2 regions of the Paenisporosarcina sp. P5_A11 genome follow, and region 1 is predicted to be linked to the other one. Evidence: riboswitches for the same ligand, from Rfam matches in the RefSeq annotation. Region 1 holds a riboswitch; the other holds the start of a gene.
What was found. Region 1 has a riboswitch for thiamine pyrophosphate ahead of tenA (thiaminase II). Riboswitches for the same ligand answer to the same signal wherever they lie in the genome.
Positions count from the first base shown of each region.

Region 1 (6,415 bases):
TTCAGAATCAAGTGAAGTTCCGGAAAATTTGAAAGTGGAAGATAATCCAACCTTTGAAGTTGGCAGCCAAGTGATTATCGAAGATGATCACATGGAAGGGATGAAGGGTGCTGAAGCTACTATTGTGAATGCCTTTGATACTACAGCCTATACTGTATCGTATACTCCGAAAACAGGTGGAGAAAAAGTGACCAATCACAAATGGGTTATTCATGAAGAAATCGAAGATGCCGGTGATAAACCTTTTGAAGCAGGTTCCGAAGTGACAATTGATGCGGATCATACGAAAGGGATGGATGGTGTAAAAGCTGAAATTGATTCTGCCGAAAAAACGACAGTATATATGATTAATTACACTTCAACTACTGACGGAGAAGAAGTGACCAATCATAAATGGGTAACGGAAAGTGAGTTATCACCTAAATAAAGTTTGACCAAATATAATCCAAAAATAGCTTATTCCTTAAGTGGATAAGCTATTTTTATTTTGAAGCTAAAAATGTTTATTAAAAACCAATACCTTGTCAATCTTACCTACAATAAATTTGGAGTTTTACATGCTCTTACGGTTTCTTGTCGGTCCTGACTTTGGCAAATTTCTGAAATGACAGCAACCCCATCAGCACCGGCTAGCAATGTTTCGTGCGCGTTTTTTGTTGTGATTCCACCAATTGCTACAAGCGGAAAATCTCGATACAAGTTTCTCGCTTCTTGCAAAAAAGTTAGACCAGCAGGAGCCTTTGCATCAGATTTCGACTGTGTCTCATAAATCGGTCCAATCCCTACATAATCCGCACCACCTCTAACAGCCTGATCCAACTCTTCGACTGTATGCACTGAAACGCCTACGATGCGTCCTTTAAAAGTTTCGCGAATTTCCGTAAGTGATATATCCTCTTGTCCTACGTGAACGCCATCTGCGTGGAGCTTCAAGGCAAGCTCCACGTCATCATTCACAATAAACGGCACGTTGAATGATTTACACAATACTTGGCATTGACTAGCAAATTGTTCAAGTGTTTTACCTGTTAATGCCCCTTCGCCTTTTTCACGCAGTTGGAAAATGGTTATACCTGCTTTTAATGCATCTTCTAAAACATGTAATGGCTCTTCTATGCAGTTCGGGGTACCCATGATGAAATAGAATGCTAAATCGTTACGATTCAATGATGTTCACCTCACAGACACCTTTTGCTATATTATAGGCAAAATGATTTGTTGGGCCATGTCCATGCCCAATGTTTAACGGGGTTTCAATGGCTAGCTGGACAAACTTTTTAGCTTCGATGATTGCCTCTTTTAGTGACCAACCTTGTCCTAAAAATGCTGTAAGTGCTGCGGAGTAAGTACAGCCTGTTCCATGTGTATGTTTCGTTTCAATACGGGCAGATTCCATTTTAAAGCTTGTACCATCTGCAAAAAACACAGTATCCGTTGCCGTTCTTTGCTCATCTAAGTGGCCCCCCTTCATAACCACGCACTTTACACCCAGCCCTAATATCTTTTCAGCAGCTTTTTGTATATCCTGTTCCGACTTAATCTCAACACCACTAATCACTTCAGCTTCTGGAATATTAGGAGTTAATACCGTTGCAAGTGGTAAAAGCTTAGTCGTTAATGCTTCAACTGCGTTATTTTTTAGCAAGCTTGCACCTCCTTTGGCAATCATCACAGGGTCAATGACAAGCAGCACATCTTTCTCACATAAGCTTTTCGCCACTTCCTCAATAATTGGTGCTGAAAAAAGCATACCGGTCTTGACTGCCTTTACGGGAAAATCCTGAAAGACGACTTCGATTTGATGTTTAACAAAGTCTACAGATGCAGGAAAAACTCCCTCTACACCAAGTGTATTCTGAGCTGTTAACGCAGTAATCGCTGATGTACCGAACACTCGGAGCTCTTGAAACGTCTTTAAATCTGCTTGTATGCCAGCTCCACCACTACTATCTGAGCCTGCTATGGTCATCACGATGTTCAATTGGCTTCACCTCTAGACAATTGATGCAATGAATTTAAGACTTCAGTCTGGAATGAGCCAAGAAGTGGCGATTGAACCGCATGTTCAGACACCTTTTTATATTCTTGTAGTACATCACGTAAGTTTAAAAGAGCCTCTCCTTCCAAACTAAGAACTGCTGTACAAATCGCGCTCAACAAACAACCTGTACCTGTTACCTCTGTCATCTGTTCATGACCACCTGCTACCCAAAATTCATTCTCACCGTCAGTAATATAATCAGAGGCTCCTGTGACCACCACTAAACAGTTCCATTTTTTCGCCTCATGTTTGGCGACGACTGCAACGTCCATCTCACCTTCACCACTGTCCACGCCCTTAGCTTGCCATGAAACGCCTGCAATGGTCGCAAGTTCACCTGCATTACAACGGAGTAAATCGAATCGGACATTTTCTAATAATTCCTTTACTACTTGTTGTCGAAAAGAAGTTGCCCCTACTCCAACTGGATCTAAAACGACAGGTATTCCAAGCTCATTCGCTCTTTTCCCTGCTATTAACATGGCTTCTTTCGTTCTTGTATTGATTGTGCCAATATTAATTAAAAGAGCATTTGAAATCGCGACCATTTCTTCCACTTCTGTTACTTCATCAGCCATGACAGGTGACGCACCAATTGCAAGTAAACCATTAGCGGTAAAGTTTGCCACGACATAGTTCGTGATGCAATGTACCAGTGGCTTCTTATTACGAATCTGTTTAATAGGCATAGTTCTTCACCTCATCTTGCCAGTCTTCATATGTCCATGGCATTTCCCAGAATTTCCACTCATAGTAGCAACTTCTTTCAAAATGAGCTTTTAATACTGATTGCTTGGCTGGATTTTCTTCTGCATAACGATTCATCATCGCCTTTTGCAGCTCGATTTTTTCTTTGTAATCCGGTGCACTATACATTTCAATCCATTCTTCATATAGCTTGATGCCTGGTTTTGCGTCTTTATACTTCTCCCCAATTTCTTGATATAACCATGGACAAGGGAACATCGCAGCAAAAGCCTCTGCAACATCTCCGTTATGTGCAGCATTGTACATATGTGATACGTAGTTATAAGCAGCTGGTGATGGTTCAAAGTTTACTTCCATTTCTTCAGTTATACCTAGCTCCTTAAAGACAGTTCGGTGTAACTCAAGCTCAGCCTCGTTGATATGACGAGCCGTTTCTAAAAAGTAGGCAATATCTTCGTTCGTCTCAGCTTTTGAAGCTGCAATCGCGAGTACTTTTGTGTAATTCTTTAAATAATAAGCGTCTTGCATCATGTAAAACTTAAATTTTTCAAGCGGCAGCGTTCCATCGACAAGTCCTTTTACAAATGGGTGATCAAAACTTCCTTGCCAATAAAGATCCGTTTCCTCTCGTACTTCTTCACAAAATGTCATTATAAGTCCTCCTTTTTCGGATGGACGCAAGTGCAAAAAACGCCCTTTTGCGCATGACAAAAGAGCGTTTCCAATGAAACATTGCTCCCTACGTCAGTGTTAACTGTCAGGTTCCAAGGGTCAGGTTTTACCTTCTCAACTAAATAGTTCCCCCGCAATTAAAATATTGAATTAGCAAACAAAAAAGCCCTCCAAAATGGAGAGCTTCAGCACAAAAGAAAAACGTCGAAACGCTATGTACTCTGCTCCCTACGTTCGTCTTAACGAACAGGTTCAAAGGGTCAGGTTTTAACCTTCTCAACGCCAAAGCGTCCCCCCGCAACTATTTTAATTAGGTTCATAATAGCATAATAAATTCATCCTAACAAACGACTGTAGATGATTAATTACACTCTTTTTATAATACTCACATGGAAATCCTAGCCATTTACAGCTTTGAATTATTTTACTAATACGTTTTGCTTTACGATTTGTTCTAATTCTTCATAATTACTGATTTCATATGTTGGAGTAATAGTTGTTTCATTTGCTTTATTATGTGGATTAAACCAGCAGGTATCGATTCCGAAATTATTGCCACCTTGGATATCTGCGCTTAGAGAGTCGCCGATCATTAATACACTTTGCTTATCTTTAATACTCAGCTTTCTAAAGACATATTCGAAAATTTCTGCTTGTGGCTTTTGATAACCAGTCTCCTCCGAAGTAATAATCGCTTCAAATGTTTGATTTAGTGGCGAAAGAGCAATCCTCGAATGTTGAACATCTTGAAATCCATTTGTTAAAAGAACAAGTCTGCAACTAGATAGATTGGTCAACATATCCTGAACACCATCAATCATATGTACTTCTCTTCCTAGATTTTCTATATATGCATGTCCAAAATCTTCTGGATTAAGAAGTAGTTTATGTTGGAGGAATAAACGCTTGAATCGTTCTACTTTTAAATCTGAAAGCGAGATACGTCCTTGCTCTAAATCAAGCCAAAGTCCTTTACTTATCTCTTTATAACTTGCTCTGTATTCAGTTAAACCATTAGGGAAACTAAATGCACGAAATGAATTATCGAGTGCATGCTTTTCCGTCTCACCGAAATCAAACAAAGTGTCATCTAAATCAAATATTAATACATCATACTTCACAGTCTTCTCATCCTTTTTGTGGTTCATTTTAAATGAATCTAAAACCATCATACTACTAAATGCACATTTCTTCTTTATGTACGAACCGGTACTATCAATTGTAAAACAGCGATCATGAACAGAATTAATAATGAATGGTCGCATGGAACCTGTGAACTTAACCATTACATCCTGCCCACCAACCGCTTTTAACGCATCCATCATATATTTTGCACTGAACGAAATTTTCAACTCTTCGCCTTCAATTAATGTGGTTTGTATTTCTTCTTCTACTTTACCGATTTCAGCTGAGCTAGATGATATCTCAACGACATTTCCTTCTAATGAAGTGAATCGGACAATGTTATTACGTTCTTCACGTGCCAATAAAGATGAACGGTCTATCGCTTGAAATAATGCTTTCCCATCAATAGTGACATTCGTATTAAATTCATTTGGAATTAATCGTGATGTATCGGGATAGATACCTTCAATTAAACGAGAGTAAAAACTTACACTTGATGTTTTAAATAAAACTTGTTGGTTTGTCATGACGATATGAACGGGAGACGACGAATCTCCTATAATTTTGCTTAATTAATTAAGTTTGCATGGTCACTATGATTTTGCATTTAGACAGGCTGCCTAAGGCTAAAATGTAATTGTGATAGATGGTAGAGATCACAATTACTGTAAAATATGTAACACAAAAACAATCAGGAGGATGGTAGAGTGTCAAATGAAATAAACAGTTACATTGACTATCCAATGGTGAAAATTCCAGGGGGAGAAATTGAATTAAGAGACGATAGAATAAAAAGCACATGGAAAACTGAAATAAGACCGTTTCTTCTTGCCCAGTATCCTGTAAATATGGATCTATACTATTCGATTACAAATAAATCACCTAATTGTTTTGACGGAAATCTAAAACCGGTTGTGAATATTTCTTGGAATGATGCAATTTCTTTTTGTAATCTACTGTCACAAAAAGCTGGACTAAAAGAGTGTTATTCAATAAGTAATGATGGTGAAAACATTATTTGTGACTGGGAATCGGACGGCTATCGACTTCCTTCAGAAGCAGAGTGGCAATATGCATGTAAAGCAGGGACTACTGGTTATAGATACGGAGAGCTTGATAAGATTGCCTGGTATAATGAAAATTCTGGTGGCAAGATCCATGAAGTAGGAAGAAAGGAACCGAATGCATGGGGTCTGTATGATATGTTAGGGAATGTTTGGGAATGGTGTTGGGATTTATATGATGAACAAGTATACGGCTCCTACCGAATTTTTCGAGGAGGTAGCTGGGCTGAAGAATCAAGGGGTTGTGGGGCTTCATGTCGTCGACGTAGCCATCCGTCATTTTGCATAGACGACCTTGGGTTCCGTCTTGCCCAGTCTTACTAACGAAAAATGATAGTTCAATAGACCGCCTTCTCTGAAAGGCGGTTTACTTTTGGTCAAAAAACATTAGGATTTCACATACCTAAATGAGTTACCGTCGCATTCGAGATGAACTAGCCAATCGTGGATTTAAAGTGAATCACAAAAAAGTCCAACGTATCATGAGGGAATTAGGGTTAAAATCATTGATTCGTATAAAGAAATATCGATCTTATAAAGGGAAGGTAGGAACAATTTCCCCAAACATATTGGACCGAAATTTTACTGCTGAGAAGCCTAATGAAAAGTGGGTTACAGACATTACTGAATTTAAATTGTTCGGTGAGAAATTGTATTTATCGCCTGTATTAGATTTATACAATAGAGAAATCATTACTTATACCCTAGGATCGAGACCTACCTATTCACTTGTCTCAACGATGTTAACCCAAGCGTTTGAACGTTTATCAGATGGGGATAAGCTCCTGATGCATTCTGATCAAGG
Region 1 is NZ_JBFUKT010000139.1:157-6,571, reverse strand. It holds gene AC1DOS_RS15255 (YdhK family protein) at 1-427, shown strand, start outside; gene thiE (thiamine phosphate synthase) at 535-1,167, opposite strand; gene thiD (bifunctional hydroxymethylpyrimidine kinase/phosphomethylpyrimidine kinase) at 1,157-1,981, opposite strand; gene thiM (hydroxyethylthiazole kinase) at 1,978-2,730, opposite strand; gene tenA (thiaminase II) at 2,720-3,400, opposite strand; TPP riboswitch at 3,469-3,564, opposite strand; TPP riboswitch at 3,630-3,728, opposite strand; gene AC1DOS_RS15230 (YjjG family noncanonical pyrimidine nucleotidase) at 3,841-4,542, opposite strand; partial or broken gene dnaN (DNA polymerase III subunit beta) at 4,617-5,118, opposite strand; gene AC1DOS_RS15220 (formylglycine-generating enzyme family protein) at 5,290-5,934, shown strand; partial or broken gene AC1DOS_RS15215 (IS3 family transposase) at 6,024-6,415, shown strand, end outside.

Region 2 (6,664 bases), on a different contig from region 1:
TAAAAAATTACTTGTTAAGGGGGGTATTCTATGAAAAAAATTCTCTACGTTGCAGTGGTAGTAACCATTCTAATTTTAGGGATTGTTAGTAATGTCATGTTGAATTATCATTCTACCCCGGAAGGAGCAATGGATGAATTGTATAAACAGACAGAGGGTCATATCCTACCCCTTTCTGATAATACAGTGGCCCTCCTTATTGAGGAGGATGGAACAGTTTCTGTTGCTTCTAGTAAAATTGTACATCCTTTAGGTTGGTATAAAGACTTTGATTTGTCTAAGACGGATTTAAACGTATATGAGACAGACCTTGAAAAAGAAATCCCTTATACATATGCACCAAAAACAGAAGGATTGTCATTCGGCTTGATAAAAAATGAGCAGATTGAGTCTTCATTAGTGGGAATTAAATTGAGGAAGCAAAGTGCAACTAATGTTTTTCATCTGGAGGATCACTTAGAGAATCAAAGACTATCAAATGTGAAACTTTGGTACTCATTTGTGCTGGGTGAAGGGGATACATTTGCCGATGTCTTTTTTTTGGATAAGAATAAAGAAGTTGTACAGGTAGAGCAAGAATTTGTTCCCCAAAATAAAAAATAAAGAACTTCCAACAAGCTATACAGAACGGCCACTACCAAAACAAGTAGTGGCTTTTTTATTATCGTCTTATCCTCATCCGCTCTGAATTCGTCTTTTTAGGGTTTAAATTATGAACGATAATTTAAGATGATAGGAGAACATTGATTTAGGCAATGTATGTTGGAGATGATATTCATCCTGTGTAAATAAGATGCATTATATTGGAGTATTTGGAAATCTAGTGGTTTTATAGTCTACTGTCTTTTTTTGAAGTTAAAAAAGTGTTGAGTGTTCTATGCAGTTGTGGTAATAATTAGAATACTTAAATTTTTTAAGGGAAGGAAGGGGATTCTTTAATGGAGAAAACGATTAGTCGAGCATTAGAATTGCATCAACTACATAAAGGGAAGATGGAAACCGTCTCGAAGGTGCCTTTGAATAATAACGAAGATTTAAGTTTAGCTTATTCTCCAGGTGTTGCAGAACCTTGTCTCGAGATTGTAAAAGAACCTTCATCAGTTTATGACTATACAATTAAAGGGAATCTTGTCGCTGTCGTTACGGATGGTTCAGCTGTATTAGGATTGGGAAATATCGGCCCTCAAGCAGCTCTTCCTGTAATGGAAGGAAAGGCATTGCTGCTAAAGAAGTTTGCTGATATTGACGCGTTTCCTATTTGTCTTGATACGCAAGATGTCGATGAAATCATTCATATTGTAAAAATGATTAGCCCAACTTTTGGCGGCATTAATTTGGAGGATATTTCTGCACCTAGATGTTTTGAAATCGAGAAACGTTTGCGAGAGGAATGCAATATACCTGTGTTCCATGATGATCAACATGGAACAGCAATCGTAGTAGGCGCAGGTTTACTCAATGCGCTGAAAGTTGTGAATAAGAAAATGAATGAAATTAAACTAGTTGTTAATGGAGCTGGAGCAGCGGGTATTTCGATTGTAAATCTATTGATTAAAATTGGTTTTAAACATATTGTTTTATGTGATTCAAAAGGGATTATTTACAAAGGACGTCCCGAAGGCATGAATCCTGCGAAAGATGCAATTGCTGAAATAACGAATTTATCTCATACTCGAGGTTCTTTATTAGATGCTATGTCTGGCGCTGACGTCTTTATCGGCGTTTCAGTCGGGAACATCCTTACGAGAGAAATGATTGGCTGCATGAATGAAGATCCAATCGTATTCGCGATGGCAAATCCTACACCTGAAATTATGCCTGATATAGCGAAAGAATTCGGTGTGCGAATAATTGCGACGGGCCGTTCGGATTTTCCAAACCAAGTAAACAATGTGTTGGTATTTCCGGGAATTTTCCGAGGCGCACTCGACGTCCGTGCCACTGACATTAATGAAACCATGAAGTTGGCTGCAACCTACGCCATCGCTTCTTTAATAGATACAGCTGATCTAACGGAAGATTATATTATTCCAAATGCTTTCGATAAGAACGTTGCCAAAGTTGTCGCAGAAGCAGTTAGTAAAGCAGCTGTTGAGACTGGTGTAGCGTTAGTCGGTCGTCAGAAATGATAAAAGTTGTCCTTCCTTGAGCTAATCACTCGGAAATTCCTTGAGTTCTTTTGCGGTTCCTAGCGCGATCGCTTTGTCTTTGGTTTCTGACAAACGCGCTCATTCGGTCCAAAAAGAATTTAAATCAAATGAGGTAGAGACAAATAAAAGTTGGAAATAGGAAAATGCACATCAGGCAAAACAGCTGAGGTGCATTTTTTTGTCGTTACATAGAACCGAAAGCCCCTTAGCATACATTGTTCTAGTTATTCGTATGATATTAATCAATATAACGAATTGGAGGAGGATAAATGAAAGCAATTGTGTACACAAAGTACGGTCCCCCCGACGTTCTTCAATTGAAAGAGGTAGAAAAACCTACTCCTAAAGAAAATGAAATACTGGTAAAAGTAAAAGCGACAACCGTAACAGTAGCAGATATTCGGTCACGGAGTTTTACAGTTCCTCCCGCTTTTTGGCTGCCTGCCCGAATAACACTTGGTTTCAGACAACCCAAAAAAGAAATATTGGGGATGGAGTTAGCTGGAGAAGTTGAGTCAGTAGGGAAAGATGTCAAAAGGTTTAAGGAAGGTGACCAGGTTTTTGCAGCTTCCCTAGTGGGTTTTGGTGCTTATACCGAGTATAAGTGTCTGCCTGAAGATGGACCGGTATCTATTAAGCCCTCCAATATAACCTATGAGGAAGCCGCTGCCATTCCAATTGGGGCACGTACAGCCTTGTTTTATCTTAGAAAAGCTAACATTCAGAATGGTCAAAAGGTCCTTGTCTATGGAGCTTCAGGAAGTGTAGGAACTTATGCAGTACAGATTGCAAAGTTCTTCGGAGCAAACGTTACAGGGGTATGCAGTACCACGAATTTAGAATTGGTAAAATCTCTGGGAGCCGATCAGGTAATTGATTACACTGCAGAAGATTTTTCTAGTAAAGGCGAGACTTATGATGTGATCTTTGAAGCGGTAGACAAGAGTTCGTTTTCAGCTTGTATGAAATCGCTAAAGAATAACGGAACCTACATAAATGTCACTGTACCGTTACCAGGTGGTCGAATGTTATGGACTAAATTGACAAGCAGCAAGAAATTATTATTGAGTCGAAATTCACCTGAAACTTCAGAACCACTTAACTTCCTTAAAGAACTTGTTGAGATGGGGAAATTAAAAGTGGTCATTGATAGGTATTATGAGTTTGAAGAGATAGTTGAGGCTCATAGATATGTGGAGAAAGGACACAAAAAGGGAAATGTCGTCATAACTATGGAAACATAACAACAAATCCAAATAACTGAAGCATAAAATGCACGCCCTTGGTGAATAACAATTTTTGGTGTTTAGTCAATGTTGCTCATTAAAAGTTAATTGATGGTACACAACCACACTGGGGAAATTACTTTAAAAATAATGTACAAGTATAAATTTGAAAAGTAAAATACAAAATAAATCTTCATTTCTTGTTGAACTAACAAGTGCCTGGGTTAAAGAAAAGACTCACTTTTACAAGTAAACCGTTCAGTATTAGATCACTTATTCCGTAATAAACGGTCAAATCAAACCTGTTTTATTATCAAGATAAACAGCCAAATATAACCCAAATTAGCACCTCATTTCGAGGTGCTAATTTTTATTGGAAGTTTTATATTTTACCGGTAAAAATGTATATTGTCGGTATAATATATAAAAAATATTTTCACTTTATATTGCTGATTCGTATCATAGGTTTCATGGATAGATTTTCAAGTGTATGTAGGTAATTACTAGCTTGTAAAGGAACAAATGAGGTCACATTCCATACATCCTTTGGCCCCTTTTTATGAGTGTCCGAGATTCGGGGGGATAGTTCATGTAGCTACAGCTTCCTGTTTTGATAGTTATGCCGAGCAGGCTGGACAATATGAAAGATGTGAGTTTCCAGTTAATCATAATGATACCTCCCTTGATGCATGGTGGGTAGGTACTTTAAACATGTGTAATGAGGCGCATTAATTTGCTCTTAATTCTATATTTCTGTTTATCTCTTGAAACTTATGCAATTCTGTGTCAATGTTAATAATGATAACGCATTAAACGAATTTCATAATTGAAACATGTGGGGGGGCCAGTGTTGCTGGTTGAGACCGTATCCTTAAGATACACACCCTTGGAACCTGATCTGGATAACACCAGCGTAGGGAACATATTTAAACATTTTTATTTGTGTTGATATGCGTCCTAGGTACCTACCTGGGGCGCTTTTTCATTTAAATAAAAAATGTTTAAGTGATTAGTCGATATGCCTCTTAGCACCTGGTTAGTTAGATTTTGGTGTGACTCTGCGTTTCTGAGAAAGAATTTGGCTTTACTTAAGAATATGTTTCCTCCTTTCGTTCCGTTCCGTCGTTTAATGCTCTCAACAGATTTGGAAAAGGGAGAGAAAATGATGAAAAAATGGTTAGGATTATTACTAATTATTATGATGTTAACCGCTTGCGGCAATGGTGACAACGCTAGCTCTGGAACCAATGATTCGAGCGGAAAGTTGAAGAAAGTAACCGTGGTATTGGATTGGACACCGAATACGAATCATACAGGCTTATATGTAGCAAGAGACAAAGGCTATTTTAAGGAACAGGGTCTTGATGTAGAAATTATCATGCCAGGTGAAGCCGGTGCTAATCAACTTGTGGCTTCGGGGAAGGCTGAATTCGGAGTTGGTTATCAGGAATCCTTAACAGAAGCACGTGTTCAAGATGTACCAATAGTTTCGATTGCTGCCGTAATTCAACATAATACATCTGGTTTTGCGTCTCCAGCTGAAAAAGAGATTACTTCACCAAAAGATTATGAAGGTAAAGCCTATGGAGGCTGGGGTGCTCCAGTTGAAAAAGCAGTGATTTCTTCTTTAATGAAACAACAGGGTGCAGATGTGGAGAAAGTTGATATGGTAAATATGGGCGATACAGACTTCTTTACAGCCGTAAAAAGAGATGTAGACTTTGCATGGATCTATTACGCTTGGACAGGTATTGAAGCTGAACTTCGTGGAGAGAAATTGAATATGCAATATCTGACCAATTACTCAGATAAGCTAGATTACTATACGCCTGTTCTGATAACTAATGAGAAGTTGATAGCAGAAGATCCCGATACCGTTCGTGCTTTTGTAACAGCAACATCCCAAGGTTATGAATACACAATGGATCATCCAGAAGAAGCGGCGGGAGTTTTAATAAAGGCTGTACCAGAGTTAGATCCAGAGTTGGTTAAAGCAAGTCAAAAATGGTTGTCTCCAAAGTATCAAGATGATGCATCACAATGGGGAATACAAGATAAAAAGGTTTGGGAAAACTACGCACAATGGATGTATGATAATGGATTATTAGAAGGCAAACTAGACGTAGAGAAAGCCTTTACGAATGAATTTTTACCTAAAAAGGAGAATGAATAGATGAATAACTCTTTAGTTAGCATTCAGATCATACCGAAAACAAAAAATGGTGAAGATTCAATTCCATATGTTGATCAAGCGATTGCCGTCATAAAGGATTCAGGAATACGCTATGAGGTCCATCCACTTGAAACCACAATGGAAGGGAATTTGACAGAAATTTTCTCTGTTATCCAGAAAATGAATGAGCGAATGATGAAGGCTGGCTGTGTAAATGTCATTTCCCAAGTAAAAATCCTTTATCAGCCAAGCGGTGTTTCGATGGATAAATTGACAGAGAAATATCGATCATGAAAGTTTTCCATAGAGGGTGGAGACCATTATTGGTCCTCATCCTTTTATTTACCATATGGCAACTATCCTGTTGGTTATTCGAAATACCGAAGTGGCTACTGCCAGCACCATCTGAAATATGGTTAGAAGGAATAACAGGCTGGGGAAATTACAGGAGTCATGTAGTATCAACGGTTAAGTTGTCCTTTATGGGGCTTTTGATAGGTAGTGGAGTTGGCATTATCATAGCTGTCACTTTACACAGTTTACCAAAGCTTAGAGAGGCATTTTATCCAATTATTATTTTGACACAAAACATTCCTATCATTGTGTTGGCTCCGTTGTTGGTAATATGGTTTGGATTTGGAATGCTACCCAAAATCATTGTCATCACATTAGTTTGTTTTTTCCCAATAACTGTTGCTGCTTTGGATGGATTTCGACATACGACTGCTGAGCTTACGCATTATATGAAAATGGCTGGCGCATCGAAGAAGCAGATTTTTTGGAAAGTAGAGTGGCCATATGCATTACCTTCACTATTTTCAGGACTGAAAATAGCTGCTACCTACAGCGTGATGGGCGCTGTTATCTCTGAATGGCTGGGTGCCAAAGAAGGAATTGGAGTATTTATGACTCTTGCGTCATCTTCATTTCGGACAGATCGTGTCTTTGTAGCAATCTTTCTCATTATGATTTTAAGCTTAATATTCTTCGCTTTAATTTCTTCATTGGAGAAAATCATCGTGAAAGGGAAACCTAAAGGAGAGGGAAAAAATTAAGACTAAGCTCAGTGTGGAAAATATAACGAAATCGTTTGAGGGAAATAAGGTACTAGAAGA
Region 2 is NZ_JBFUKT010000037.1:8,782-15,445, forward strand. It holds gene AC1DOS_RS08110 (hypothetical protein) at 31-603, shown strand; gene AC1DOS_RS08115 (NAD(P)-dependent malic enzyme) at 939-2,129, shown strand; partial or broken gene AC1DOS_RS08120 (NAD(P)-dependent alcohol dehydrogenase) at 2,420-3,410, shown strand; TPP riboswitch at 4,204-4,313, shown strand; gene AC1DOS_RS08125 (ABC transporter substrate-binding protein) at 4,542-5,549, shown strand; gene AC1DOS_RS08130 (thiamine-binding protein) at 5,550-5,843, shown strand; gene AC1DOS_RS08135 (ABC transporter permease) at 5,840-6,604, shown strand; gene AC1DOS_RS08140 (ABC transporter ATP-binding protein) at 6,618-6,664, shown strand, end outside.
Region 2: another riboswitch for thiamine pyrophosphate. It lies ahead of AC1DOS_RS08125 (ABC transporter substrate-binding protein); the one in region 1 lies ahead of tenA (thiaminase II).